4 regions of the Streptomyces sp. NPDC007983 genome follow, and region 4 is predicted to be linked to each of the others. Evidence: riboswitches for the same ligand, from Rfam matches in the RefSeq annotation. Region 4 holds a riboswitch; each other region holds the start of a gene.

Region 1 (7,277 bases), on a different contig from region 4:
CTCGGCGCTGCTGCCGCTCGCCGTTCTGCTCCTGCTCCAGCGCTACTTCATCCGCGGCATCCTCGGAGGGTCGGTCAAGGGCTGAACCGCGCACGTGCCCGGCCGCGCCGACGACGTCCGGCCGGAAATTTCCTCAACGCGCCCCTGACAAGTCAAGATTCCCGTGGCACGCTGCCTCACGCACGTCTATTCGCACCGCTCTTCGTTCCCCCACCCTGCCCGGACGCAATCCGTCCGGGCACGGCAGAAGGAGACATGCGTGAGACGCCATCGCACTGCCGCGGGCATTCTGCTGGCCGTCGGAGCCCTGTTCAGCGGCGGCCTCCTGGGTACCGGCGCGGCCACCGCGGCAACCCCCGCAGCCTCCGGGCCGTCGGTAGCGGCCCGCACCGCCTCGTCCGCCGAACAGCACAGGGCGCGCGCCTTCTGGACCGCCGAGCGGATGCGCGCGGCAACCCCACTCGATGTGCTGCTGACCCGGAAGGCCGCCAAGCGCCTGACGGCCCCCGAGGCCGGCGGGCCGTCGACGACCGTCCTGCCCACCGCCGCCCCCGCGTCCTTCCCGCAGGCCGGTGGCCCGTGGACCGGCAGCGGGGCCGTCGTCACCACCTCGGGCCGGGTGTTCTTCACCTTCCAGGGGCGTACCGCGTCCTGCACCGGCAACGCCGTGACCAGCCAGAACGCCAGCACCGTCATCACAGCCGGGCACTGTGTGAAGTACCAGGGCAGCTGGCACACCAACTGGGTCTTCGTGCCCGGCTACAACAACGGCAACGCGCCGTACGGCCAGTGGACCGCGGCCACGACACTCACCACCCCGCAGTGGGAGGCGAGTGAGGACATGAACTACGACATCGGCGCCGCGGTCGTCGCCCCGCTGAACGGCAAGAAACTCACCTCGGTCGTCGGCGCGCAGGGAATCCAGTTCAACGGCGGCTACAACAAGCAGATGTACTCCTTCGGCTTCCCCGCCGCCTCGCCGTACGACGGCACGAAGCTCATCTACTGCAGCGGCAACAGCTCGAAGGACTTCCTCCTCACGCAGGACCACGGCCTGGCCTGCAACATGACGGGCGGCTCCAGCGGCGGCCCCTGGCTCACCGGCTTCAGTGAGGACACCGGCACCGGGCTGCAGGTCTCCGTGAACAGCTTCGGCTACGTCTTCCTGCCGAACACGATGTTCGGCCCGTACTTCGGCGACGAGGCGAAGGCCCTGTACGACAAGGCCCAGGCTTCCTAGCAGCCGGCCGCGGGGCAACGCATCGGCGTGGGTGGCGGGAAGCGCGGATACGGCGCTTCCCGCCACCGGTGCCATTCGCATGCCGGGCGGGGATCCGTCTCGCCAAGGAGATCTCCGTGACCACCAAGCCCGCAGCCGCGGCAACACGGGCCACCGTGTACGGCTTCCCCCCGCCAGGGCCCGAACCGGGAACTGAAGAAGCCGGTCGAGGGCTACTGGAAGGGCCGCGTCACCGCCGCCGGCCTGCGCCGCTCCACCTGGCAGCAGCTGGCCGGGGCCGGTATCGACGAGGTCCCGACGGGTGACTTCTCGACGTACGACCACGTCCTGGACACCACCGTCATGGTCGGCGCGATCCCCTGAGCGCCACCGGGACGCCATCGCCGCCGATCCGCTCGACGGCTACTTCGAGCGGCTGTGGGTCGATCCCGACTGCGGCCTGAAGACCCGCGGCCGGCCGGAGACCCGCTCCTCCCCGGAGAACCTGGTCTCCGCGGCCCGCACGGTCCGCGGAGAGCTGTCCGCGTCCTGACCGACGCGGACGGTCGGCGGGGCCGGGGCGTTTTCGCGGCGCCCCGGCCCTCGCCCGGCCGTCAGCGAATTCCGCCGGCTCCTCCATCGTCGCGTACGTCCGCCGCAGGGCCCGGTCCCGGTCTCTCCACGATGCGCAGCAGATACGTGTCCATGATCCATCCATGCCGGTCGCGTGCCTCGGCGTGCATCTGTCGGATGCGGTCGGACACCTCTCGCAGCGGCCCGGCGACCAGCAGTTCGTCCGGCGTGCCGAGGTAGGCGCCCCAGTAGATCCAGACGTCGCCTTCGACCTCGGTGAACGACTCGTGCGCGTCGAGCATCACGACGATGTCTCCGTCGTCGTTCCGGCCCACGTCGGAGAGCCGGCGGGCCGGGGTGATGTGCAGCGGCCGGCCCACCTGGTTCAGTGGGATGCGGTGCCGCGCGGCGAGCGCCGAGACGCTGCTGATTCCGGGGATGACCTCGACGCTTGTGGAGAGCGAGCCGCGTGCCTCGATGGTGGCGAGGATCCCGAGGGTGCTGTCGTACAGCGACGGGTCGCCCCAGACGAGGAACGCCGCGGTCTCGTCGGCCGTCATCTCGTCCCGTAGCAGGCCTTCGAAGATGTCCGCGCGACGGGCGCGCCAGTCGTGGACGGCGGTCGTGTAGTCGCCGCGCCCCATCGGACGCCGGTCCCGGCTCGGGTCGTCCACCTCCACCACGCGGTAGGGCGCCCGCGCATGCTCGTCCAGCATGCGGTGGCGAAGATCGGTGAGTGCGGAGGTGCCGGCCCCCTTGCCGACGATGAAGAAGACGTCGGCGCGGCCCATCGCCTTCACCGCCCCGAGAGTCAGGTAGTCGGGGTCACCCGCTCCGATGCCGATGACGAGGATCCGGCGTTGCTGCGTGGTCATGGAACGCAGTCTCGCAGGCAGGGGCTCGGCCAGCGGCTCGTCCGCCTCGCCCGACGAACGCGAGAGGGCCCGCGGATGGCTCCGCGGGCCCTCGCACGCCTCGGTCAGGGGTCAGTTCGGGGCGGCCGCCACCGGACGGGCGCCTCGGCCTTCGCGGGCCGCGGGTTCAGCAGCCGCTCGGCCAACTCGCCGAAGATGAGCCCGAATCCGCCCCACAGGGTGAGCTGCATGGCGAGGGCGGACAGCCGGAACCGCCACAGCACGGTGGCGGGAAAGCCCCCCGGCACCTCGTTGATCACCGGCAGGAAGGCGTACGCCAGCCCGATCGCGACGGCGAAGGCGGCCACCGCGGCGACGGTGGCGTACCAGGTGCCGAACTTCGGGGCGAGCCGCTTGCCCAGGATGGTGGCGGCGATCGCGAGGAGGACGCTGAGCAGCATCATCAGGAAGTACAGCGTCGTTCGTTTGCCGATGGTGTCGGCGTTGCCGACGGCGGGCGGGTTGGCCGGGTACTTCAGGAACGGCACGACGTAGACCGCGAGCAGCGCGCAGCCGGACAGCAGCAACGCGGTGGCCCGGGGGCTGAAACGGCCGACGCGGCCGAGGGCGAAGCAGTAGGCGAGAGCGGCGATGCCGCCGAAGGCGACCCCGTAGATCAGGACACCGGTGGCCAGGCCCGCGGTGGACTGCAGGGTACGGGAGACGAGCTCGACCTCGTGCTCGTGCGCGTGGGCCTCCTCGAAGCTGATCGCGCTGTCGACGTTGGGCTCACCGAGGAAGTACGCGGCGATCAGCGCGAGCAGGCCGGCGCCCAGGCCCGCGACCATGCCCCGGACGAGCAGATTCCTTACCGTTGCGGAGTTCATGAGTGCGCGGCGTCCCTCGCTCAGTGGCAGGGGAAACCAAGCAGGTGGCGGGCGTCATGCACCCACTCGTGAACGCTCTCGCCGGAGACGACAGCGGTGGCGCCCTGCTCCGCGCCGACGAAGTACAGCAGGACCAGCATCAAAATGCCGAAGAAGACCGCCCAGGGAGCTATCGCCTTGAGCGGCAGCGGGGCGGGCAGAGCGGGGGTGGTGGGTGTCGGCTGAGCGACTGGCTGCGCCATGGCAGGGCCTCCTCTGGGAGTTCGCGTCCCATCTCGGTGGTGCACAAGACGACTGCTACGGGTCTGACTCACCATCACCTCCCGTGAGGCGATGGCACACAGTGGCGCGACCGTGCCGGATTCCCACCGGCTTCCGTCTTGCCGTCGTCGATATCGGAGCGACGATACCGCGTGACACGGGCATGGCCAAGACCGGCCACCTGACCTGATCGTCTCCGGGGCCCGGCATGCCGCCGTGACGCTCTGCGCGGGTCCCGCTTACCCTGATTCGGTCGTTTGTTCCTGGACGGCGCTCTGTAACGCTATGTGATCGGGAGTACGTGATGGCCACCTCCACCGACGTGGAGCCCCGCCCGGAGGAGGCCCGCAAGGAAGGTCGGCTCCGGAGCTGGCTGCTGGAGGGCCTGTCCGATATGGCCAAGCAGCAGCCCGGACCCCACGCCCAGGTCCCCGAGGGACACAAGGGGCAGCGGTGGTGGCGGGTGATGTGCCTGACCGGTGTGGACTACTTCTCCACGCTCGGTTACCAGCCCGGTATCGCCGCTCTCGCGGCCGGGCTGCTGTCTCCCGTCGCCACCATCGTGCTGGTGGCGGTGACCCTGGCCGGGGCGCTGCCGGTGTACCGGCGGGTGGCCAAGGAGAGCCCGCATGGCGAGGGGTCGATCGCGATGCTGGAGCGGCTGCTGTCGTTCTGGCAGGGCAAGCTGTTCGTTCTGACGCTGCTGGGGTTCGCGGCCACCGACTTCCTGATCACCATCACCCTCTCGGCCGCCGACGCCTCCACCCACCTGGTGGAGAACCCGCACTTCACCAGCGCTCTGCGGGGTCACGAGGTGGCCATCACGCTGGGGCTGGTCGCCCTGCTCGGCGCCGTCTTCCTCAAGGGCTTCATGGAGGCCATCGGGGTGGCGGTGGTGCTCGTGGGCGGCTACCTCGCGCTGAACGTGGTGGTGGTGATCGTCGGGCTGTGGCACGTGGCCACCGCGTCCCATGTGGTCACCGACTGGTCCCGGGCGCTGACCGAACAGCACAGCAACCCGCTGGTCATGGTCGGTCTGGCGCTGGTGGTGTTCCCCAAACTCGCACTGGGCCTGTCCGGCTTCGAGACCGGCGTGGCCGTCATGCCTCATGTCCAGGGCGACCCGGGCGACACCGAGGAGCGGCCCACCGGGCGGATCCGGGACACCAGGAAGCTGCTCACCACCGCTGCCGTGATCATGAGCGCCTTCCTGATCACCACGAGTTTCATCACCACCGTGCTCATCCCGCAGGACGAGTTCAAGGCCGGCGGCAAGGCCAACGGACGAGCGCTGGCGTATCTCGCGCACCACTATCTGGGGTCCGTCTTCGGCAGCGTCTACGACGCCGCGACCATCGGCATCCTGTGGTTCGCGGGCGCCTCCGCCATGGCCGGACTGCTCAACCTCATGCCGCGCTATCTGCCCCGCTACGGCATGGCCCCGCACTGGGCCCGCGCGGTGCGTCCCATGGTGCTGGTCTTCACCCTGATCGCCTTCCTGGTCACCTGGATCTTCAACGCCGATGTGGACGCCCAGGGCGGCGCGTACGCCACCGGGGTGCTGGTCCTGATGACCTCCGCCGCCGTCGCCGTCACCATCGCCGCCCGCCGCGCCGGGCAGCGCGGCTGGACCATCGGCTTCGGCGTGATCTCCGCGGTCTTCGTCTACACCACGGCGGTCAACGTCGTGGAACGCCCCGACGGCGTGAAGATCGGCGCGTGTTTCATCGCGGGCATCATCGCGGTGTCGCTGCTGTCCCGGCTCGCCCGTGCCTTCGAGCTACGGGTCACCGACATGGATCTGGACGACATGGCCCGGCGTTTCGTCCGTGACTGCGCCACCCGCCGCATACGGTTCATCGCCAACGAGCCGGACCACCGGGACGCGGCCGAGTACCGCGACAAGATCCAGCAGATCCGGGCCGACAACGACATCCCCGACGAGGAGGACCTGGTCTTCGTCGAGGTCACCGTCCGCGACCCCTCCGACTTCGAATCGGCGCTGCGCGTGCACGGCGAGGTGCTGCACGGCCGCTACCGTGTCCTGACCCTCGACGGCTCCAGCATCCCCAACTCGCTGGCCGCGCTGCTGCTGCACGTACGGGATGTGACCGGGTGCAGGCCGCACATCTACTTCGAGTGGACCGAGGGCAGCCCCTTCGCCCAGTTCCTGCGGTTCTTCCTGTTCGGCCAGGGAGAGGTCGCTCCGGTCACGCGAGAAGTACTGCGCGAGGCCGAGCCGGATCGGGCCCGGCGGCCCCATGTCCATGTCGGCTGAGTGCCGGGTCGCACCGATGGAGCCCCGATGACCGATCCCCTCCCCCGAGTCCTGACCCGGACCGGCCGGACCGCCCGGGATCCCAAGCCGCGCGAGCGGACCTGGAAGCACCTGCCACCGCTGCTGCGGCTGCTGATCCTGACGCAGCTCGCCTTCAACATCGGTTTCTACGCCGTGCTGCCGTTCCTCGCCGAACACCTCGGCACCGCGATCGGCATGGCGGGCTGGCTGGTCGGCTTCGTCCTGGGCTTGCGGACCTTCAGCCAGCAGGGCCTGTTCGTGGTCGGCGGCTGGCTGGTGGACCGGCACGGGGTGCGGCCGGTCGTGCTGGCCGGGTGCGTGTTGCGGATCGTGGGGTTCGCCTGGCTGGGGTACGCGGAGTCGAGCTGGGCGGTGGTCGGCGCGGTGCTGCTGATCGGTTTCGCCGCCGCTCTGTTCTCCCCGGCGGTGGAGTCCGAGGTGGCCCGGCAGGCGGTGATCCGGGAGCGGGAGGGCCGTGGTCCCCGTACCCGGGTGCTGGCCCTGTTCAGCGCGGCGGGGCAGGCCGGGGCCTTCGTCGGGCCGTTGCTCGGCGGCCTGCTGCTGGTCGTGGACTTCCGCACCGCGTGCCTGGCCGGAGCGGGGGTCTTCGTCCTCGTCCTCGCCGGGCACGCACGGCTGATGCCGCAGCACATTCCCGGCCGGGCCCGCACCCGGGAGCGGGGCGGGGTGCGCGCGATGGTGGCGAACCGCCGCTTCCTCGCCCTGTGCTGCGCGTACGGCAGCTATCTGCTCGCCTACAACCAGCTCTACCTCGCCCTCCCGGAGGAGGTGGAGCGCGCGACGGGGTCTCAGGCTCCCCTGTCCTGGCTGTTCGCCCTGTCCTCCCTGCTGGTCGTGTGTACCCAGCTCCCGGTGACCCGCTGGGCGGGCGACCGGCTCGACCTGCGCCGCTCGATGGCGGGCGGGCTGCTGCTCGTCGCGGCCGGTTTCGCGGTCGTGGCCGCCGCCCGGCCGGCAGGGTGGTCGGGTGCCGTGGGGCTGCTGCCCGCGGCGGCGTTCGTCGTCCTGCTCACCCTGGGGCAGATGCTGGTCGTCCCGGCCGCCCGCGCCTGGGTGCCCGACCTCGCCGAGGAAGGACGGCTCGGCCTCTACACCGGGGCGCTGTCGTCCGTATCCGGCCTGATCGTCCTCATCGGCAGCTCGGCCACCGGCTCCCTGCTCGA
Region 2 (7,277 bases), on a different contig from region 4:
TCGTCACCGCCGCCGTGCGGTCGGTGGCCCCGCCGCCCGCCGGAAAGGCCCCGGCCACCGCGTCGGCCGCCGATGGCGCTGCCGGCACGGACGCCACGGACGTCACGGACGTCACGGACGCGGTGTCCGCCGCGCGCGCCTCGTCCGAATCCGCCCCCACCCCCGCCGCCGCGGGGACCCGTTCCTCCAGCTGACAGGGAGCACACGCAATGCACATCGACTGGGCGGCCCTCGGCCAGGTCTTCGGCGTCAGCCTCGCGGTGACGGTCGGCGTCGTAGGGGTCTTCACCCTGGGCATCATCGGCACCTCCCGTACGGCGCAGCCGCAGCCCCAGGCCACCGCGGGCGGCGCGTCCCCGGTTGCGCGCACCGGCGCGTACGCCTGTTTCGCGCTGTGCGCCGCGGTGGTGGCGTACGGCATCTATCTGATCGTGGCCTGAGGCCACGGAACGGCCGCGGGGCGGTGGGTGCCGATCGGCGCCCACCGCCCCGCGGCCGTTCCCACGGGCTGTGGGCCTCGGCACACTACGGCATCGCAGGTCACATGCCAGTTGACGGCCATTCGCGCCCCATGGTGGACTTCCCGAGCCAAACGGCGGCAGGAGAGGAAGCCGGTGAGAATCCGGCGCGGTCCCGCCACTGTCACCGGGGAGCGCTCTTCCCTCACCGCAAGGGGTCACGGCCGTCCGTACGCGAGGAAGGCTGGAAGACCGGGAGAGCCGCGGATCCGGGAGCCAGGAGACTCTCACCGCCGGTCACGTCGAGCCAGGGCGCGGACCCTGAGTGAGGACATACCGTCATGCCCGGCACTGCCACGCCGTCAGCCCCACCTGTCCATGTGCTCTGCGGCGGTTCCCGCCGCAGAGGCGTGACGGCGGCCTGAGGATGCGCGCGGACCACGCCTCGTACGCGTGCGGCGCCGCTCTCGGCTTCCTCGGCGACCTCGCCACGGGCGATCCTCGCCGCGGCCATCCGGTGGCCGCGTTCGGGCGCGCCGCCGCGGCCGTCGAGCGGCGGCTGTGGCGCGACCACCGCGGTTCCGGGGCCCTGCACACCGCGCTGTGCGCGGGCGGCGCGGCCGCCGGTGCCGCGCTGCTGGCCCGTACCGTACGCACCCTCGCGGGGCCCCGCCGTACGGCCGACGCCGCGCTGACCGCCGCCGCCACCTGGGCCGTGCTGGGCGGCACCTCGCTGGTACGGGAGGCGAGGGCCATCGGTGACGCGCTGGCCGCAGGCGACGTCGGCGCCGCGCGGGAGCGGCTGCCGCATCTGTGCGGACGCGATCCGCAGGCGCTGGACGAACAGCAGATCGCGCGGGCGGTCGTCGAGTCGGTGGCCGAGAACACCTCGGACGCGGTGGTGGGCGCGCTGGTGTGGGGGGCCGTGGCCGGGGTGCCGGGGCTCGTCGGCTTCCGGGCCGTCAACACCCTGGACGCCATGGTGGGCCACACGTCGGCCCGCTACCGCCGGTTCGGCTGGGCGGCGGCCCGGCTGGACGATGCCGCGGGCTGGCCCGGCGCCCGTCTCACAGCCGTCCTGGCCACCCTCGCCGGGCCCGACCCGCGCGGCGCGCGGCGCGCCTGGCGCCACGACGGCGGACGCCACCCGAGCCCCAACGCGGGCCCGGTGGAGGCGTCGTTCGCGGGCGCGCTGGGGGTGCGGCTGGGCGGCACGCTGGCGTACGGGGGCCGGGTCGAGCACCGCCCGGTGCTGAATCCGGGCGGCCGTCCCGTGACGGTGGCCGACATTCCGCGGGCGGTCCGCCTCTCACGGCGGGTCTCGGCGCTCGCCCTGCTCGCCACTGTCGCGGGCCGTTGCGCAACAGGCAGGAAAGGGGTGACCCGATGACCTCGGGGGGCGGACTGCTCATCGCGGGGACGACCTCGGACGCCGGTAAGAGCGTCGTCACGGCGGGCATCTGCCGCTGGCTGGCGCGCGAAGGGCTCCGGGTCGCGCCGTTCAAGGCGCAGAACATGTCGCTCAACTCCTTCGTCACCCGGGACGGCGCCGAGATCGGGCGGGCCCAGGCCATGCAGGCCGCCGCCGCGCGCGTCGAACCGAGCGCCCTGATGAACCCGGTCCTGCTGAAGCCGGGCAGCGACCGCAGCAGCCAGGTGGTGCTGCTCGGCAAGCCGGTGGGCGAGATGAGCGCGCGTGGGTATTACGGGGGGTCTGGGCCCGCGGCGAAGCCGCTGTCGGGTGCGGTGTCCCCCGAGGAAAGGCTGCACTCGGAGCGGCGCGAAGGGCTGCTGGACACCGTCACCGCATGCCTGAGCGAGCTGCGGCGCACCCATGACGCGGTGATCTGCGAGGGCGCTGGCAGCCCGGCCGAGATCAATCTGCGCCGTACCGACATCGTCAACCTGGGGCTCGCCCGGGCCTCGGGGCTGCCCGTCGTCGTGGTCGGGGACATCGACCGCGGCGGCGTCTTCGCGTCGTTCTTCGGCACGACCGCGCTGCTGTCCCGCGAGGACCAGCGGCATATCGCCGCCTACGTGGTGAACAAGTTCCGCGGCGACGTGACCTTGCTGGAGCCCGGTCTGGACATGCTGCGCGACCTCACCGGCCGGCCGACCGTCGGTGTGCTGCCGTACGCGCACGGCCTCGGCATCGACGAGGAGGACGGGCTGCGGGTCTCGCTGCGCGGCGCGGTGCGCGAGAGCGTCGTCGCGCCGCCGCACGGCGCGGACGTGCTGCGGGTCGCGGTGGCCGCGGTACCGCTGATGTCCAACTTCACCGACGTGGACGCGCTGGCCGCCGAGCCGGGCGTGGTCGTGCGCTTCGTGGACCGCCCGGAGGAGCTGGTCGACGCCGATCTGGTGGTGCTGCCGGGCACCCGGGGCACCGTGAAGGCGCTGGAGTGGCTGCGGACACGCGGTCTCGCCGACGCGATCATGCGGCGGGCCGCCGAGGGGCGGCCGGTGCTCGGCATCTGCGGCGGCTTCCAGGCGCTCGGCTACGCGATCGAGGACGAGGTCGAGTCGAAGGCCGGAACGGTCGCGGGCCTCGGGCTGCTGCCCGTACGGGTCCGCTTCGCCACGGGTAAGACCCTGGCCCGGCCGGTGGGCGAGGCGCTGGGCGAGCGGGTGGAGGGCTACGAGATCCACCACGGGGTCGCCGAACTGCTCGCCGGGGGCGACGAACCCTTCCTGGACGGCTGCCGGGCGGGCGCGGTGTGGGGCACGCACTGGCACGGCTCGCTGGAGAGCGACGGCTTCCGCCGCGCCTTCCTGCGGCGCGTCGCGGAGGCGGCGGGCCGGGCGTTCGTGCCCGCCCCCGACACCCGCTTCGGGGAGCTGCGCGAGGAGCAGCTGGACCGGCTGGGAGATCTGATCGAGGAGCACGCGGACACGGACGCGCTGCTGAGGCTCATCGAGAACGGCGTACCGGACGGGCTGCCCTTCGTGCCGCCCGGGGCGCCGGGAGGAACGGCTTGAGCACGAGACGCGAGCCCGCACGCACCGACCGCGCACGCACCGTAGGAGGTACCCGAGCATGACCACCGCTGCCTACCCGTTCACCGCGGTCGTCGGAATGGACGACATGCGGCTCGCCCTGCTCCTCAACGCCGTCTCCCCCGCCGTGGGCGGCGTGCTGGTGCGCGGCGAGAAGGGCACGGCCAAGTCGACGGCCGTGCGCGCCCTGTCCACGCTGCTGCCGCCGGTCGAGGTCGTCCCCGGGTGCCGCTTCTCGTGCGATCCGGCCGCGCCCGACCCCGGCTGCCCGGACGGGCCGCACGAGACCAGCCCGGGGGACGCGCGCCCCGCGCGGATGGTGGAGCTGCCGGTCGGCGCCTCCGAGGACCGCCTCGTCGGGTCACTCGACATCGAGCGGGCGCTGTCGGACGGGGTCAAGGCGTTCGAGCCGGGGCTGCTCGCGGACGCGCACCGCGGCGTGCTGTACGTCGACGAGGTCAACCTGCTGCACGACCACCTGATCGACCTGCTGCTCGACGCGGCCGCCATGGGCGCCTCCTATGTGGAGCGCGAGGGCGTCTCCGTACGGCACGCCGCGCGCTTCCTGCTGGTGGGCACCATGAACCCGGAAGAGGGCGAGCTGCGGCCGCAGCTGCTGGACCGCTTCGGGCTCACCGTCGAGGTCACCGCCTCGCGGGACACCGAGGAGCGGGTCGAGGTGGTGCGCCGGAGGCTGGCGTACGACGAGGACCCGGCCGGGTTCGCCGGGCGCTGGGCGCGCCAGGAGGGCGAGCTGCGGGAGCGCATAGCGGCGGCCCGCGCCCTGCTGCCCTCCGTCCGGCTGGGCGACCGCGCGCTGCGGCAGATCGCGGCGGTGTGCGCGGCGTTCGAGGTGGACGGGATGCGCGCGGACATCGTGACGGCGCGTACGGCGACGGCGCTGGCCGCCTGGGCGGGCCGGACGGACGTGACGACCGAGGACGTACGGCAGGCCGCGCTCCTGTCGCTCCCCCACCGGCGGCGGCGGGCGCCGTTCGACGCGCCGGGGCTGGACGAGGACAAGCTGGACGAGGTGCTGCGGCAGTTCGAGGACGACGAGCCGGACCCCGAGCCGGACCGCTCCGATCCGGACGACGGCCCCGATGACGACCCCGACGACCCCGACGACCAGGGCGGGCCCTCCCCGGGCTCCGGAGACGGCCCCGACGGGCCCGGCCGTGGCCACCCGCAGGACGACGGGCAGCAGCAGGCGCCGCCGCCCGGCGGGCCCGAGCCGTCCGGCCCCGAGCAGCGGTCGGCCGACCCCGAGGCGTCCGCCGAGGCCGCGCCCGAAGAGCCGGAGCCCCGCGCGGACGACGGCGGGGCCGGTGGCGGCGGCGCCGAGCGGGCGGCCGTGGGCGCCGCGGAGCCGTTCCGGACCCGGCGGCTGGACGTACCGGGGCTCGGCGAAGGCGCGGCCGGGCGGCGGTCGCGGGCCCGCACCGCGCACGGCCGCACCGCCGGTGCGCGCCGCCCCCAGGGGACGCTGACCTCGCTTCACCTGGCGGCGACGGTACGGGCCGCCGCCCCGCATCAGCACGTCCGCGGGCGGCGCGGCCCGGGGCTGCTGGTGCGCCGGGACGATCTGCGGGAGGCGGTGCGCGAGGGCCGGGAGGGCAACCTCGTGCTGTTCGTCGTGGACGCGTCGGGGTCGATGGCCGCCCGCAAGCGCATGGGCGCGATCAAGGGCGCGGTGCTGTCACTGCTGCTGGACGCCTACCAGCGGCGGGACAAGGTCGGTCTGATCACCTTCCGGGGGGCGGACGCGGAGCTGGCGCTGCCGCCCACCTCGTCGGTGGACGCGGCCGCCGCCCGGCTGGAACAGCTGCCGACCGGTGGCCGCACGCCGCTCGCGGCGGGGCTGCTGAAGGCCCGCGAGGTGCTGCGGGTGGAGCGGCTGCGGGACCCCTCGCGCCGTCCGCTGCTGGTCGTGGTGACCGACGGCCGGGCCACCGAGTCCAAGAAGGCGGCGGGCCCCGGTGCGGCCGCCGGTTCCGGTGGGTCCACGCCGGTGGCCCGGGCGAGCCGCGCGGCGCGGCTGCTCGCGGGCGACGGGGTCGCCTCGGTGGTCGTCGACTGCGAGTCGGGGCCGGTGCGGCTGGGTCTGGCGGGCGCGCTCGCCCGCGATCTGCGGGGCACGCCGGTCACCCTGGACGAACTGCGCGCGGACAGCGTGACCGCGCTGGTCCGCGATGTACGGACGGTACAGAACACACGGAGGGCAGCCTGATGCCGCAAGGACAACCGACCGTCGTCCCCGACGACGGGCTGACCACCCGCCAGCGCCGCAACCGGCCGCTCGTGCTCGTGCACACGGGCGTGGGGAAGGGCAAGTCGACGGCCGCGTTCGGCCTGGCGCTGCGGGCGTGGAACCAGAACTGGCCGGTCGGTGTATTCCAGTTTGTAAAGTCCGCGAAGTGGCGGGTCGGCGAGGAGCGCGCGCTGCGCGTCCTGGGCGACTCGGGCGAAGGGGGGACCGTCGCATGGCACAAGATGGGCGAGGGCTGGTCGTGGGTCCAGCGCGACATGGCTTCCAGCGAGGAGGCCGCACGCGAGGGCTGGGAGCAGGTCAAGCGCGATCTCGCGGCGGAGACATACCGGCTGTATGTGCTGGACGAGTTCGCGTATCCCATGCACTGGGGCTGGGTGGATCCTGAGGAAGTGGTGGCGGTCCTCCGCGACCGGCCGGGCACGCAGCACGTCGTCATCACGGGGCGCAACGCACCGGCGCCGCTGGTGGACTTCGCCGACCTGGTCACCGACATGTCCAAGGTCAAGCACCCGATGGACACCGGTCAGAAGGGCCAGCGAGGCATCGAGTGGTGAGAGTTCCCCGGCTGGTCGTCGCCGCGCCCGCCTCCGGCAGCGGCAAGACGACCGTCACCGCGGGGCTGATGGCGGCCTTCGCGGAGCGCGGTCTGGATGTGTCCCCGCACAAGGTGGGCCCGGACTACATCGATCCCGGCTATCACGCGCTGGCCGTCTCGCCCTCCGGTGGCGGCCGGGCGAGTGGCGGCCGCGCGCCTGGTGGCGGGGCGTCGGGTGGCGGGGCGCCTGGTGGCGGGGCCGGGCGGCCGGGCCGGAATCTGGACGCCTATCTGTGCGGTCCGGACCGGATCGCCCCGCTGTTCCTGCATGGCGCGGCGGGCTGCGATCTGGCCCTGGTCGAGGGCGTGATGGGGCTGTTCGACGGGGCGGCCGGGCAGGGCGAGCTGGCGTCCACGGCCCAGGTGTCCAAGCTGCTGCGGGCGCCGGTGGTGCTGGTGGTGGACGCGTCCTCGCAGTCGCGTTCGGTGGCGGCGCTGGTGCACGGCTTCGCCTCCTGGGACCCGGAGGTGCGGGTCGCCGGGGTGATCCTCAACAAGGTCGGTTCGGACCGGCACGAGGCGATGCTGAGGGAGGCGCTGGAAGGGGCCGGGGTGCCGGTGTTCGGTGCGCTGCGCCGGATGCGCGAGGTCGGCACGCCCAGCCGTCACCTCGGTCTGGTCCCGGTGGCCGAGCGGCGCGCGGAGGCGACGGATTCGGTCGCGGCGCTGGCCGCGTGGGTGCGGGAGGGCTGCGATCTCGACGGGCTGATGGCGCTGGCGGGCAGCGCGCCTCCCCTCTCCGGGCCGGTGTGGGATCCGGTGGCGGAGCTGGGCCCGGCGGCGGAGGCCGCAGCGGAGAGTCCGCTGCCGGAGGGGCGGCGGCCGGTGGTCGCCGTGGCGGGCGGGGCCGCGTTCACCTTCTCCTACGCGGAGCACACCGAGCTGCTCACCGCGGCGGGCGCCCGGGTGGTGCCGTTCGACCCGCTGCGGGACGAGCGCCTCCCCGAGGGGGCCG
Region 3 (7,277 bases), on a different contig from region 4:
CGCGCGGTGGTCGACCCGGCCGCCGATCCGGCCGGAATGTGGCTGTGCACACCCGACCCGGACCGCTGGCTGCGCGCGATGCCCGCGATGGTCGGCACCGCCGCCCTGGAGTGGGTGCTCGATCTCACAGGGACGACCACGGCCGCCCTGGACACCCTGCTCGGCCAGAGCCCGCCGGGCGCGAACGGCGTGACCGCGCTGCCCTTCCTGTCCGGCGCCGGGGAGCGCGCCCCGTTCGTGGAGCCCGCCGCCCAGGGGCGGTTGGACGGCCTCACCCTCGCCTCCACTCGCGCCGACACCGTACGGGCCGTGTGCGAATCCATCGCCTACGCCGCCCGGCACTGCCTGGAGGCGGCCGGGCTCTCGGGGCGGCTCGCGCTGTGCGGCGGAGGCGCGCGTTCCGCCGCCTGGACCGAGATCTTCGCGAACGTCATCGGCCACCCGGTGGCCATTCCCGACGAGCCGGAGGTCGGCGCGCGGGGCGCGGTCGCAGTCGCCCGGCGGTCGCTCGGCGACCCCGGGGACGCGTCCCGCCGGCGCGCCGCGTCCCGTACCGTCGAACCCCGGAGCGAGCTTCGCGGCGCCTACGAGGACGGCTACGCCGACTACCGCGGCCGCCTCGCCCGTGCCCTGGACGAATGGCGGGCGAGCGGCCCGGCGAGCTAGTTTTCCCTGGGATTCCGACGCGGCCAAGGTCCGACGCAACCAGCACATATATGCGAATCCACCCAGCTGACGACACAACATCTGGGGGCGCGTGCGCAGCACGACACAAGATGTATGCTCGTGCTCGCTGTCGCCGCAGGGGAATCCGGCGCGAATCCGGAACTGTCCCGCAACGGTGTACGTGTGCGCTTTTGCGTACCCGTGAGTCCGATGACCTGCCGATGGCCGTCTGCATACGTCCGGGCCCCGCGGGTTGGGTCGATGGACGCTGCGTGGAGTGCCGTGGAGCGGAATCGGCATGCCCGTGAGCGGCCATCGCGCTCCGCCCTCGAAGGCCCCCAGCCGAGCGAGGGAGAACACTTCAGTGACCATCGCGCCCGCCGATCCGGTTTCAGAGGCAGCGGATACATCGGCAGCGGCCGACGCGCCCGGGACCGCCCTGCTGCGGACCCTGACCGCGCTCACCGCCGACCTGCCCGCCACCGACCCCGGCAAGGTCGCGGCCGCCGCCCTGCGCGGCCGCCATCCCGGTTCGGACGAGGCGGAGTTGCGCTCCCTGGCGACCGAGGCGGCGGCCGGACTCATCGGCGAGGAGCCGGAGTACTCCAGGCTCGCCGCGCGGCTGCTGACCCGCGCGATCGCCGAGGAGGCGGCCGGGCAGGGCGCGGACTCCTTCTCCGCCTCCGTCGCCGTGGGCCACCGCGAGGGCCTGATCGCCGACTCCACCGCCGAGTTCGTGACCGCCCACGCCGCCCGGCTGGACGCGCTGGTCGACCAGGCGCTGGCCGACGGCGCCGACGACCGCTTCGGCTACTTCGGGCTGCGCACCCTGCACAGCCGCTATCTGCTGCGCCACCCGATCACCCGTCAGGTGATCGAGACCCCGCAGCACTTCCTGCTGCGGGTGGCCTGCGGGCTCGCCGAGGACCTGTCGGACCGGGCGCTGGCGGACGTCGCCGAGCTGTACCGGATGACCAGCACGCTGTCGTACCTGCCCAGCTCCCCCACGCTGTTCAACTCCGGCACCCGGCACCCGCAGATGTCGTCCTGCTATCTGCTGGACTCGCCGCTGGACGAGCTGGACTCGATCTACAACCGCTACCACCAGGTGGCGCGCCTGTCGAAGCACGCGGGCGGCATCGGCCTGTCGTACTCCCGCATCCGCGCCCGCGGTTCGCTGATCCGCGGCACCAACGGGCACTCCAACGGCATCGTGCCGTTCCTGCGCACGCTGGACGCCTCGGTGGCGGCCGTCAACCAGGGCGGCCGGCGCAAGGGCGCGGCCTGCGTCTACCTGGAGACCTGGCACGCGGACATCGAGGAGTTCCTGGAGCTGCGGGACAACACGGGCGAAGAGGCCCGCCGCACGCACAACCTCAACATCGCGCACTGGATCCCGGACGAGTTCATGCGCCGGGTCGAGGCGGACGCCGACTGGTCGCTGCTCTCGCCGGTGGACGCGCCCGAGCTGGTGGACCTGTGGGGCGAGGAGTTCGACGCCGCGTACCGCAAGGCCGAGGCCGAGGGGCGGGCGGTCAAGCAGGTCCCGGCGCGCCAGCTGTACGCCCGGATGATGCGCACCCTCGCGCAGACCGGCAACGGCTGGATGACGTTCAAGGACGCCGCCAACCGCACCGCCAACCAGACCGCCGAGCCGGGCCGGGTCGTCCACTCCTCCAACCTGTGCACCGAGATCCTGGAGGTCACCGACGACGGCGAGACCGCCGTGTGCAACCTCGGCTCGGTCAACCTCGCCGCCCACCTCGGTGAGGACGGCCAGATGGACTGGGAGCGGCTGGACCGCACCATCCGCACCGCCGTGACCTTCCTCGACCGCGTGGTGGACATCAACTTCTACCCCACCGACGAGGCCGGGGCCTCCAACTCCCGCTGGCGCCCGGTCGGGCTCGGCCTGATGGGCCTCCAGGACGTCTTCTTCCGGCTGCGCCTGCTGTTCGACTCCCCCGAGGCTCAGGCCCTGTCCACCCGGATCTCCGAGCGCATCATGCTCGCCGCGTACGAGGCGTCCTGCGACCTCGCCGAGCGCCACGGCCCGCACCCGGCCTGGGCCGAGACCCGCACCGCGCGCGGCGTGCTGCACCCGGACCACTACGCCGACGCCCAGGTCACCTGGCCCGAGCGCTGGGAGGCGCTGCGGCGGCGGATGGCCACCACCGGCATGCGGAACTCGCTGCTGCTGGCGATCGCGCCGACCGCCACCATCGCCTCCATCGCGGGCGTGTACGAGTGCATCGAGCCGCAGGTCTCCAACCTCTTCAAGCGCGAAACGCTCAGCGGTGAGTTCCTCCAGGTCAACAACTACCTGGTGAACGACCTGAAGAAGCTCGGCGTCTGGGACGCCCAGACCCGTGACGCGCTCCGCGAGGCCAACGGCTCGGTCCAGGACTTCTCCTGGGTGCCCCAGGAGGTACGGGACCTGTACCGGACCGCGTGGGAGGTCCCGCAGCGCGCCCTGATCGACATGGCGGCGGCCCGTACCCCGTACCTCGACCAGAGCCAGTCGCTGAACCTCTTCATGGCGGCGCCGACCATCGGCAAGCTCAGCTCGATGTACGCGTACGCCTGGAAGCGCGGCATCAAGACGACGTACTACCTGCGCTCCCGCCCGGCGACCCGGATCGCCCAGAGCGCCCGCGGGGGCGCCGCCACGGCGACCGTCCCCGCTCAAGCGACGCCCGCCGACGACGACGCGGTCGCCTGCTCCCTGGAAAACCCCGAGTCCTGCGAGGCCTGCCAGTAATGCCCACCGCATCCGAGATGACCACCGTGAACACCGCGCCGGGCCATACCAAGAACCTGCTGGACCCCGGGTTCGAGCTGACCCTGCGGCCGATGCGGTACCCGCAGTTCTACGACCGCTACCGGGACGCGATCAAGAACACCTGGACCGTGGAGGAGGTCGACCTCCACTCGGACGTCGCCGACCTCGCCAAGCTCTCCCCCGGGGAGCAGCACCTGATCGGCCGCCTGGTGGCGTTCTTCGCGACCGGCGACTCGATCGTGTCCAACAACCTGGTGCTGACGCTCTACAAGCACATCAACTCCCCCGAGGCGCGGCTGTATCTGTCGCGGCAGCTCTTCGAGGAGGCCGTGCACGTCCAGTTCTATCTGACGCTGCTGGACACCTACCTGCCCGACCCGGACGACCGGGCGGCGGCCTTCGCCGCGGTCGAGAACATCCCCTCCATCCGGGAGAAGGCGGAGTTCTGCTTCCGCTGGATGGACTCGGTGGAGAAGATCGACCGGCTGGAGAGCAAGGCCGACCGGCGGCGCTTCCTGCTCAACCTGATCTGCTTCGCTGCGTGCATCGAGGGGCTGTTCTTCTACGGCGCCTTCGCGTACGTGTACTGGTTCCGCTCGCGCGGTCTGCTGCACGGCCTGGCGACCGGCACCAACTGGGTGTTCCGCGACGAGTCCATGCACATGGAGTTCGCGTTCTCGGTCGTGGACACCGTCCGCGAGGAGGAGCCCGACCTCTTCGACGACGAGCTGGAGCAGCAGGTCACCGACATGCTGAAGGAGGCCGTCGAGGCGGAGCTGCAGTTCGCCCACGACCTGTGCGGCGACGGGCTGCCGGGCATGAACACCGAGTCGATGCGGGCGTACCTGGAGTGCGTGGCCGACCAGCGCCTGAAGCGCCTCGGCTTCCCCGCGGTCTTCGGCTCGGAGAACCCGTTCTCCTTCATGGAGCTGCAGGACGTCCAGGAGCTGACCAACTTCTTCGAGCGCCGCGCCTCGGCCTACCAGGTCGCGGTGGAGGGCTCGGTCTCCTTCGACGACGACTTCTGATCCGGGCGTAGAGCGCGAGGGCCGGATCCCTGGCGGGGTCCGGCCCTTCGCCGTGTGCGGTGCCGCGCGGGTGAGCGCGCTCAGTCGTTCGGCACCGTCTCGTAGCGCGCCGTGCCCTCGGCCATCTGCCGGAGCACGTCCTTGCGGTCGCGCTTGGAGAGCCGGTCGATGTAGAGGTAGCCGTAGAGGTGGTCGGTCTCGTGCTGCAGGCAGCGCGCGAAGTAGCCGGTGCCGCGCACCGCGATCGGCTTGCCCTCGGCGTCCTGGCCGCGCACCACCGCGTAGTCCGGGCGGGCCAGCTCGCAGTAGGCGGTGGGGACCGACAGGCAGCCCTCGTTGGAGTCGTCCAGCACCCGGCGGTCGGCGGGCAGCTCCTCCAGCACCGGGTTGCAGACCACGCCGACGTGGCGTACGCCCTCGTCGTCCATGCAGTCGTAGACGAAGACCTTGAGGTCGACGCCGATCTGGTTGGCGGCCAGGCCCACGCCCTCCGCCGCCCGCTGGCTGGCGAACATGTCGTCGATCAGCGCCGCCAGCTTCTCGTCGAACTCGGTGACGTCCTTGCACTCCTTGTGGAGCACCGGATTGCCGACAACGGTGATCGGGCGGGCGGTGCCGCGCTCGCGGTACGCCCGCTCGCGCTCCTCGCAGTCCTCCGTGTCCACGACGAACTCGTCGTCCACCTGCTGCTTCGTGGTCCCTTGCTGCGACATCGTCCGCCGTAGGCCTTCCCTGTAACCGTGATGCGTCGCCCTACAGGGTACGGCCCACCCGGAAGGCAGGGGGAGCAGCGCCCGATCAGCGGCCCCCGCGGCCCCTTCCGGGCCGTCAGCAGACCTCTTCCAGGTCCCGCCACTCCCGGGTGTCCGGGCTGTCGGCGACCCAGCCGTCCAGCAGCCCCCGCACCAGCCCGCTGGGCGCCGCGATCCCGCATTCGCGCTCGGCGACCCACAGCGAGCCCGAGCCCGCCGTACGGTGCCCCAGCGGGCCGGGGTGGCCCGGCTCACTGTGGTCGTGCGGGTCCAGGTGGTCGCCCTCGCCCTCGTCGCTCGGCATCCGGCTCTCCGAACAGGAGCGGCACAGCAGCCGCACCGACGACGACCAGTCCTCCGCCGCGAAGCCCGCGTCCGCCGCCAGCCGCTCCAGGGCGTCCCGGTCGGCCTCGGTGGCCGCCTCCAGCAGCACCACCCAGGTCGGCACCGGGGACGGCGCCCACAGCTCGATCTCGTCGAACACCGGATACGCGGGCCCGGCGGCGGTGACGCGCTCCCCGTGCGGAACGCCGTCGTGCAGCACCACCTCGCCCCAGCGCCGCCCGGAGGACGGCAGCGGGATGGACAGCACCTCGATCCGGGCCGGGTCCAGCCGGCGGCCCCACACGACCTCGGCCTCGCCCTCCGGCGACAGCCGCACCGCCGCGCTGCCCAGCTCCATGCCGAGCGGCTCACCGGACGCGGACGCCTCGCCGGGCACCTTCAGCCCGTACGCCTGCCAGGCGCGGCGGGCCAGCGGCCAGTCCTGGAGGGCGGTCGCTGCGATGCCCACGTTCCACCAGTCGGGAGCGCCCGCCTCGCGGTCCAGCAGCGCGACCGCGCGCAGCCCGGCGGCCCGGGCCTGCTCCCAGTCGTGCCGGAACTTGTGCAGCAGCGCGAGGTTGAACCAGGACTCCGACAGCCACGGCTCCAGATCGGCGGCGCGCGTCAGCAGCGCGCCCGCGTCCTCGTACCGGCCATCGCCGATGAGCGTGAACGCACGGTCCGTGGCCTGCCGCCATGAGGCGGACGGCCGGTGCCGTACCTTGCCGAAGATCTTCACGATTCCCGCCTGCCGGTATCGAAGTAGTCCCGTACCAGAGCCCTACGCGGACGGCGTCGCCCTCCCTGGAAGACAACCTGCCACACATCCGCGGACATCTCAGCCCAGCCCCTCCCCCTTCGGCCGGGAGACGATGCCCACCACACCTCCTTGCCACCGGCCATCGGCCCGACACCCCTCTCTCGCATCCAACCATGCCTTTTGGGAGACCCGCTCATTACCCGCGAGTTCCGGGTTCCTCACCCGGTTACCCACCGGGTTCCACCCCGGCCTTCCCTCCGGGTTCCTCACCGGGTTCCTCACCGGGTTCCTCACCGGGGGCGGTCGTACGCCGGGCGGGACAACACCGTCGCCAGCGCCTCGACCACCGCCGGGTCGAAGTCCCGCGCGGTGCCCAGCCGCAGCCGCTCCAGGGCGCGCAGCGGCGCCGCTCCCCCCTGTCCCGCGGCCGCCGGGCCGCCCGCCGCCTCGGTGTACGCGTTCACCGCGCGCACGATACGCGCGGACAGCGGCTGTTCGCGGTACGGGTCCGCCTGCCGTTCGACGATCACCGCGACCTCCGCGGGGACCCCCGTCTGCCGTACCACGGCGCCGCCCAGCCGCGCGATCCGCCGCTGCTCGGCGCGGGGCAGCGGCTCGGTCGCCCCGGCCGGGACCGGGTCCACCAGGGACAGCTGCCCGATGTCGTGCATCAGCGCCGCGTATTCCAGCACAGTCAGGGCGGGCTCGGAAAGCCCCAGCTCACGCCCGACCGCCCGGCTGAGCCCGGCGACCTTGCGGGCATGTCCGGCCGGGGTGTAGCCGGCGATCTCGGTCGAGCGGGCCAGGGAGGCGATGGTCTGGCGGCAGGTGGCCCGGATCGCGGCGTAGCGGCGGAACGAGTACTGGATCAGCAGCGGCGGCAGCGCCAGCACCGGCAGCGCCCACAGCCCGGCGACGGCCACCGTGAGCGCCATCACCACCCCGGTCGCGCAGATCGCCGACCC
Region 4 (7,277 bases):
CGGCTGGATGACGACCAGGAGGTTGCCGTGGCGCAGCGCGGCGAGGACGATCTCGCCCTCGGGGTCGCGGCTGGTGTCCACGAACATCTCGCCGGGCGGCGGACCCCAGTGCTCCTCGACCGCGTCGCGCAGCTCCCGCGGCAGCGTGGCGTACCAGCGGCGGTAGTCGGCGGCGGGGACGCGGACCGGGTTCTTGGCCAGCTGCTCCTCGGTGAGCCAGTCCTGGTCGTGGCCGCCCGCCTCGATGAGGGCGTAGATCAGTTCGTCGCCGACGCCGGAGGCGAGGCCCGGGAGCGCTCCGGGGCCCTCTTCGGGGCCGAGGTCGTACCCTTCGGCGCGCAGCCGCCGCAGCAGGGCGACGGCGCTGGCGGGGGTGTCGAGGCCGACCGCGTTGCCGATCCGGGAGTGCTTGGTGGGGTAGGCGGACAGGACGAGCGCGAGGCGCTTGTCGGCCGCCGGTATGTGCCGGAGCCGGGCGTGTCGTACGGCGATTCCGGCGACACGCGCGGCGCGCTCGGGGTCGGCGGCGTAGACCGGCAGGCCGTCCTCGTCGACCTCCTTGAAGGAGAACGGCACGGTGATCAGCCGCCCGTCGAACTCCGGCACGGCGACCTGGGTCGCGGCGTCCAGCGGCGACAGGCCCTCGTCGTTCTCCTCCCACGCGCTGCGCGGCGAGGTCAGGCACAGCGCCTGCAGCACGGGGACGTCGAGCGCGGCGAGCGCGCCCGCGTCCCACGCCTCGTCGTCGCCGCCCGCCGACGCCTCGGCGGGGCGGGTGCCGCCCGCGGCGAGCACGGTGGTGACGACGGCGTCGGCCGCGCCGAGCGCCTCGATCAGCTCGGGTTCGGGGGCCCGGAGGGAGGCGACGAACAGCGGCAGCGGCCGTCCTCCGGCGTCCTCGACGGCCTGGCACAGCGCCTCCACGAAGGCGGTGTTGCCGCTCATGTGGTGGGCCCGGTAGTAGAGCACGGCGATCGTCGGGCCGGTGACGCCCTCGCGCGCGGTCCGCTCCAGCGGCCCCCAGGTGGGGGCGGTGGCGGGCGGTTCGAAGCCGTGGCCGGTGAGCAGCACGGTGTCGGACAGGAAGCGCGCCAGCTGGTCCAGGTTGGCGGGGCCGCCGTGCGCGAGGTAGGCATGGGCCTCGGCGGCGATTCCCACCGGGACCGTGGACGCCTCCATGAGCTGGGCGTCGGGCGCCTGTTCACCGGTGAGCACGACGACGGGGAGGTCGCCCGCGAGCAGGGTCTCGAGGCCGTCCTCCCAGGCGCGGATGCCACCGAGCAGCCGCACGACGACGAGTTCGACGCCGTCGAGGAGGCCGGGCAGATCGTCGAGCGGGAGCCGCGCCGGGTTGGCGAGGCGGTACGGCACCGGGCCCGTGGCCGCGCGGGCACTGAGCAGGTCGGTGTCGGACGTCGACAGCAGCAGGATCATGGCTCAGCGCCTTCCTCGGGGTCCGCGCCCCGGGCGGGTTGGAAGACGGCGGGAGTTCCTGGCTCGCACGGCAGGCTGCCGTGTTCACAGTGGCGGGACCGCACCGGATTCGCACCGGTTTCCTCCCCCAGACGCCGTCTTGTGCGTCTTGACGCCGTCTAATGCGTCCAGCGGGCCAGACGGCCCGCCGCAGAGCATAGTAGGCGTTGCTGACCTGGCACGGGACGGTGAGGGCCGACCGGACGTCGGTATGCTCGCCGCCATGTCCCTCCCCCCGGCAACCGTCCCACCTGCGAACGAAGCGCCCGTCGAAGCGCCCTCGCGGCGGGCGCGCGGACGCGATGACGCCTGCCCCGGCGCGCTGCGGCTGCACCCGGCGGACGACGGCTCCCTGGCGCGCGTCCGGATACCCGGCGGCCTGCTGACGGCAGGTCAGGCGCTGGCGCTGGCGCGGGCGAGCGAGGAGCTGGGCGACGGCCGTCTGGACCTCACCTCGCGGGGCAATCTCCAGCTCCGCGGCCTGGACGCGGCGTGCGGCGGCGATCTGGCGGCCGCGTTGCGGGACGCCGGACTGCTTCCCTCCGACCGGTACGACCGGGTGCGCAACATCGTGGCGTCCCCGCTGAGCGGCCTCGACGGCGCCGGACACGGCGAAGTCACCGCGTGGGCCAGGGAGTTGGACGCCGCGCTGTGCGCCGGGGCGTGGGATGAGTTGTCCGGCTTGTCGGGTCGTTTCCTGTTCGCGATGGACGACGGCCGGGGCGATGTGGCCGCATTGGGCGCGGATGTGACATTGATCGCAACGCCGGACGGCGGGGCGGTGCTGCGGGTGGGCTCCGGTATGTCGGGGGTCGGTCTTGAGGTGCGAGGGCGGGACGCGCCGTGCGCCGCCGCGCTGGCCGCCGTGGAGTTCCTGACCAGGGCCCGGGCGAGCGGCACACGGGCGTGGCGGGCGCGCGAACTGCCCACGCGACACGCCGTGACCGCCGACGGCCTGGCGGCGCGGCTCGCGGACGAGGGCGTCGAAGCCGTACGTACCGGACAGAGCGGGCCGGTTGACGCGCCCGGCGCGCCGCCCGCACCGGGCGTCGTGTCCGGGCCGGACGGGCGCCACGCCGTGTCCGTCCTCGTACCCCTGGGCCGGGTCGGCGCGGCGCGGTGGCGGCTACTCGCCGGGCTCGCCTCCCGGGGCGGGTCGGGCGAACTGCGTGTGACACCCTGGCGCGGCGTGGTGCTCCCGGGGTTCACCGCGGACGGCGCGGCGGCCGCCTCGCGGGAGGTGGCCGACGCGGGGCTGGTGACCGATCCGGACTCCCCGTGGGCCGGGGTCGGCGCGTGCACGGGACGGCCGGGCTGCGCCAAGTCCCTGGCCGATGTGCGCGCCCACGCGGCGCGCGCGGTGGCGGACGCTCCCCGGGCGGGCGCTCCCCGCTCCCCCGACGCGCCGCCGCCGGTGCCGGTGTACTTCTCCGGCTGCGAGCGGCGCTGCGGCCACCCCGGCGGCCGCTGGGTGGACGCGCTGGCCATCTCCGGCACGGATTACCGGCTCACCGTACGCGACATGCGGGAGCCCGACGGCGCGACCGGCGTGACCGGTGGCGACGCGACAGACGTAACGGCAGAGCGATTGGCCGACGCCGTGGCGACGGCCCGCGGAACAGCATGATCAACGACATGATCGAGGACACAGTGTTCGACTACGAGAAGGACGGGGCGGCCATCTACCGCGCCTCCTTTGCCACCATCCGCGCCGAGGCGGACCTGGACGGCCTCCCCGCCGACGTCAGCCGGGTCGTGGTGCGGATGATCCACGCGTGCGGCATGGTCGACCTGGTCAAGGACCTCGCGTATACGCCCGAGGTGGTCGCCCGGGCCCGGGAGGCGCTGCGTGCCGGGGCGCCCGTGCTCTGCGACGCCCAGATGGTCGCCAGCGGCGTCACCCGCAGGCGGCTGCCCGCCGACAACGACGTGGTGTGCACGCTGTCCGACCCCGCCGTACCGGAGTTGGCGCGGCGCATGGGGACGACGCGCAGCGCCGCCGCGCTGGAGTTGTGGCGGGGCCGGCTGGAGGGTTCGGTCGTGGCGGTCGGCAACGCGCCCACCGCGCTGTTCCGTCTGCTGGAAATGCTCGAACAGGGCGCGCCGCGCCCGGCCGCCGTCATCGGCGTACCGGTCGGGTTCATCGGCGCCGCCGAGTCCAAGGAGGCGCTGGCCGGACATCCGTCGGCGCCCCACCATCTGGTGGTGCGCGGCCGACGCGGCGGCAGCGCCATCGCCGCGGCCGCGATCAACGCGATAGCGAGCGAGGAAGAGTGAGCGAGCAGCAGCGACAGGCGACGCCCGCGGTGAAGGGACGGCTGTACGGCGTGGGCCTCGGCCCCGGTGACCCTTCCCTGATGACGGTACGGGCGGTGGAGGTCATCGCCGGGGCCGATGTCGTGGCGTACCACAGCGCCCGGCACGGCCGCAGCATCGCCCGCTCCATCGCCGAGCGGCATCTGCGGCCCGACCACATCGAGGAGCGGCTGGTCTACCCGGTCACCACGGAGGGCACCGACCATCCGGGCGGCTACCGGGGCGCGATGGAGGAGTTCTACGCGGAGGCGGCGGCGCGGCTCGCCGCGCACCTGGACGCGGGGCGCACGGTCGCGGTGCTGGCCGAGGGCGATCCGCTCTTCTACGGCTCGTACATGCACATGCACAAGCGGCTCGCCGACCGCTACCCCACCGAGGTGATCCCCGGCGTGACCTCGGTGAGCGCGGCGGCCGCCCGGCTCGGCGCACCGCTGGTGGAGGGCGAGGAGGTGCTGACGGTCCTCCCGGGCACGCTGCCCGAGGAGGAGCTGACGGCGCGCCTCGCGACGACCGACGCGGCGGCGGTCATGAAGCTCGGCCGCACCTTCCCGACCGTGCGGCGCGCCCTGGAGCGTTCGGGGCGGCTCGCCGACGCGCGGTACGTGGAGCGCGCCACGATGAGCGCGGAGCGCACCGGGCCGCTGGACGAGGTCGACCCGTCGTCGGTGCCGTACTTCTCGGTGGCGGTGCTGCCGAGCCGTATCGGCACACCGGCCGCCCCGGCCGCCGCCGGGTCCGGGCGCCCGGGCGAGGTCGTGGTGGTGGGCCTCGGCCCGGCCGGTCCGCTGTGGCTCACCCCCGAGGCCCGGGGTGAACTGGCCGCCGCCGAGGACCTGGTCGGCTACACCACCTACCTGGACCGGGTCCCCGTACGACCCGGACAGCGGCGCCATCCCTCCGACAACAAGGTCGAGGCCGAGCGCGCCGAGTTCGCCCTCGACCTCGCCCGGCGCGGTCGGCGTGTCGCCGTCGTCTCCTCGGGTGACCCCGGCGTGTTCGCCATGGCCACCGCCGTTCTGGAGGCCGCGTCCGAGGATCCGTACCGCGATGTCCCGGTGCGGGTGCTGCCCGGCATGACCGCGGCCCACGCCGCCGCCGCCCGCGCCGGTGCGCCGCTCGGCCACGACTACGCCGTCGTCTCCCTGTCGGACCGGCTCAAGCCCTGGGAGGTCATCGCCGGGCGCCTGCACGCCGCGGCCGCCGCCGACCTGGTCCTCGCCCTCTACAACCCCGGCTCCCGCAGCCGGATCTGGCAGGTCGGCAAGGCCCGCGAACTCCTCCTGGAACACCGCGCGCCGGATACCCCCGTCGTCCTGGGCCGTGACATCGGCGGCCCCGAGGAGTGCGTCCGCATCGTCCGCCTGGCCGACCTCGACCCGGCCGAGGTGGACATGCGCACGATCCTGCTGATCGGCTCCTCCCAGACGCGTACGGTCCGCCGTGGCGACGGCACGGAGATCGTCTGGACCCCGCGGCGTTATCCGGAGGTGTGACGCCCCAGCGCCGTATGGAGCCAGGCGACGGCCTCCGCGGGGGTCCGCACCACCGGGACGTCCCGCGGGGCCGGGGGGCGCTGGACGACGACCACGGGGATCCCGGCGTCGCGGGCCGCGGTCAGCTTGGGGGCCGTGGCGCCCGCGCCGCTGTCCTTGGTGACCAGGACGTCGATGCGGTGGCGGCACAGCAGCTCGGCCTCTCCCTCGAGGGTGAACGGACCACGGTCGAGGATCACCTCCATGCGAGGCGGGAACGGTGGCTGCGGGGCGTCGACCGAGCGGACCAGGAAAGAGGGCGCGGTGAGGTGGGCGAAGGCGGCCAGCCCCATGCGGCCCGTGGTGAGGAAGACCCGCTCCCCCAGGTCCGGCAGCAGCCGCGCGGCCTCCTCCAGCGAGGCCGCCGGGTGCCAGCGGTCGCCCGGGCCCGCCACCCAGCCGGGGCGGCGCAGGACCAGCAGGGGAACATGGACGGCGGCGGCCGCACGGGCCGCGTTGTGACTGATCGTGTCGGCGAAAGGATGGGTGGCGTCGATGAGCGCGTCCACCTGGTGCTCGCGGAGCCAGCGGGCCATGCCCTCGGGGCCCCCGAACCCGCCGATCCGCACCTGCCCGGCGGGCAGCCGCGGTTCGGCGACCCGGCCCGCGAGGGAGCTGGTGACGCGCAGGGCGGGATCGCCGTCCAGCTCCGCGGCGAGTCGGCGGGCCTCGGTGGTGCCGCCCAGGATGAGCACATGGCGCGCCGGTGCGCTGTTCATCGGATGCCTTTCGTCGTCCGTGCGCCCGTCATCGTATGCGCGGCCGGTGGCCCATGGCTGAGGCGGAGGCCGGGGTGAGCGGGGGCCGCGGGGCACAGCTGGAGCGGACCGGGCTGCGGCACGGGTGGACCACCGGGGCGTGCGCGACCGCCGCGACGACGGCCGCGTACACCGCGCTGCTGACCGGCGACTTCCCCGATCCGGTGACGATCGCGCTGCCCAAGGGACAGCGGCCCGCGTTCGCGCTGGCGGCCGAGGAACTGGGGGCGGACCGGGCCATGGCGGCGGTCGTGAAGGACGCCGGGGACGATCCCGACGTCACGCACGGCGCGCTGATACGGGCGACCGTACGGGCCCTGCCGCCGGGCGGCGGCGTGGTGTTCCGGGCCGGACCGGGTGTTGGCACCGTCACCCGGCCCGGCCTGCCGCTCGCGGTGGGCGAACCGGCCGTCAACCCCGTGCCGCGCCAGATGATGAGCGAGCACATCGCCTCCGTCGCCGCCCGCCACGGCGGCGGCGGGGACGTCGAGATCGAGATCTCGGTGGACCACGGCGAGGAGATCGCCCGCAGCACGTGGAACCCCCGGCTGGGCATCCTCGGCGGGCTCTCCATCCTGGGCACGACCGGCATCGTGGTGCCGTACTCCTGCTCGGCGTGGATCGACAGCATCCGGCGCGGCGTGGACGTCGCCCGGGCGGCGGGCCGGCGTCATGTGGCGGGGTGCACGGGGTCGACGTCCGAGAAGGTGGCGGTGGCCACGCACGGACTGCCGCAGGACGCCCTGCTGGACATGGGCGACTTCGCGGGCGCCGTGCTCAAGTATCTGCGCCGCCACCCGGTGGAGCGGCTGACGATCGCGGGCGGCTTCGCCAAGCTCTCCAAACTCGCGGCGGGCCACCTGGACCTGCACTCCTCCCGCTCCCAGGTCGACAAGGGCTTCCTCGCGGAGCTGGCCCGCCGGGGCGGCGCGGACGAGGAACTGGCGACGGCGGTCGCGGCGGCCAACACCGGCCTGGAGACGGTGCAGCTGTGCGCGGCCCGGGGCGTCCCCCTCGGCGACCTGGTCGCGGCGGCGGCACGGGAGGTCGCCCTCGGGGTGCTGCGCGGGGCCCCGGTCGCGGTCGACGTGATCTGCATCGACCGCGCGGGCACCGTCGTGGGCCACGCCGCCCCCCGCGGCCCACGGGACGCCTGACGCACCGGCGGGTGCGGTGCGGTGCGTATGCCGCCGCGCGG

What was found. A riboswitch is a leader RNA that binds a small molecule or an ion and turns the genes downstream of it on or off. The one in region 4 is predicted to bind cobalamin.
Region 1: it holds a riboswitch for cobalamin, as region 4 does, so the genes downstream of both, ACFZCY_RS36520 (CbtB-domain containing protein) here and cobN (cobaltochelatase subunit CobN) in region 4, are expected to answer to the same signal.
Region 2: it holds a riboswitch for cobalamin, as region 4 does, so the genes downstream of both, ACFZCY_RS40480 (cobalamin biosynthesis protein) here and cobN (cobaltochelatase subunit CobN) in region 4, are expected to answer to the same signal.
Region 3: it holds a riboswitch for cobalamin, as region 4 does, so the genes downstream of both, ACFZCY_RS09390 (ribonucleoside-diphosphate reductase subunit alpha) here and cobN (cobaltochelatase subunit CobN) in region 4, are expected to answer to the same signal.

Annotation. Positions count from the first base shown of each region.
Region 1 covers NZ_JBIBJI010000018.1:33,971-41,247, forward strand. The annotation lists partial or broken gene ACFZCY_RS36495 (ABC transporter permease subunit) at 1-85, shown strand, start outside; gene ACFZCY_RS36500 (trypsin-like serine peptidase) at 260-1,240, shown strand; partial or broken gene ACFZCY_RS36505 (hypothetical protein) at 1,357-1,697, shown strand; gene cobF (precorrin-6A synthase (deacetylating)) at 1,834-2,667, opposite strand; gene ACFZCY_RS36515 (CbtA family protein) at 2,772-3,533, opposite strand; gene ACFZCY_RS36520 (CbtB-domain containing protein) at 3,554-3,775, opposite strand; cobalamin riboswitch at 3,812-3,953, opposite strand; gene ACFZCY_RS36525 (APC family permease) at 4,099-6,072, shown strand; gene ACFZCY_RS36530 (MFS transporter) at 6,100-7,277, shown strand, end outside.
Region 2 covers NZ_JBIBJI010000025.1:66,438-73,714, forward strand. The annotation lists gene ACFZCY_RS40470 (inorganic phosphate transporter) at 1-194, shown strand, start outside; gene ACFZCY_RS40475 (hypothetical protein) at 210-440, shown strand; cobalamin riboswitch at 604-745, shown strand; gene ACFZCY_RS40480 (cobalamin biosynthesis protein) at 886-1,848, shown strand; gene ACFZCY_RS40485 (cobyric acid synthase) at 1,845-3,437, shown strand; gene ACFZCY_RS40490 (putative cobaltochelatase) at 3,496-5,685, shown strand; gene cobO (cob(I)yrinic acid a,c-diamide adenosyltransferase) at 5,685-6,281, shown strand; gene ACFZCY_RS40500 (cobyrinate a,c-diamide synthase) at 6,275-7,277, shown strand, end outside.
Region 3 covers NZ_JBIBJI010000003.1:94,545-101,821, forward strand. The annotation lists gene ACFZCY_RS09385 (FGGY family carbohydrate kinase) at 1-666, shown strand, start outside; cobalamin riboswitch at 764-904, shown strand; gene ACFZCY_RS09390 (ribonucleoside-diphosphate reductase subunit alpha) at 1,031-3,427, shown strand; gene ACFZCY_RS09395 (ribonucleotide-diphosphate reductase subunit beta) at 3,445-4,476, shown strand; gene def (peptide deformylase) at 4,557-5,189, opposite strand; gene ACFZCY_RS09405 (tetratricopeptide repeat protein) at 5,305-6,291, opposite strand; gene ACFZCY_RS09410 (HD domain-containing protein) at 6,603-7,277, opposite strand, start outside.
Region 4 covers NZ_JBIBJI010000004.1:405,715-412,991, forward strand. The annotation lists gene cobN (cobaltochelatase subunit CobN) at 1-1,434, opposite strand, end outside; cobalamin riboswitch at 1,466-1,606, opposite strand; gene cobG (precorrin-3B synthase) at 1,697-3,100, shown strand; gene ACFZCY_RS15355 (precorrin-8X methylmutase) at 3,109-3,750, shown strand; gene ACFZCY_RS15360 (precorrin-2 C(20)-methyltransferase) at 3,747-5,282, shown strand; gene ACFZCY_RS15365 (cobalt-precorrin-6A reductase) at 5,267-6,040, opposite strand; gene ACFZCY_RS15370 (cobalt-precorrin-5B (C(1))-methyltransferase) at 6,094-7,236, shown strand.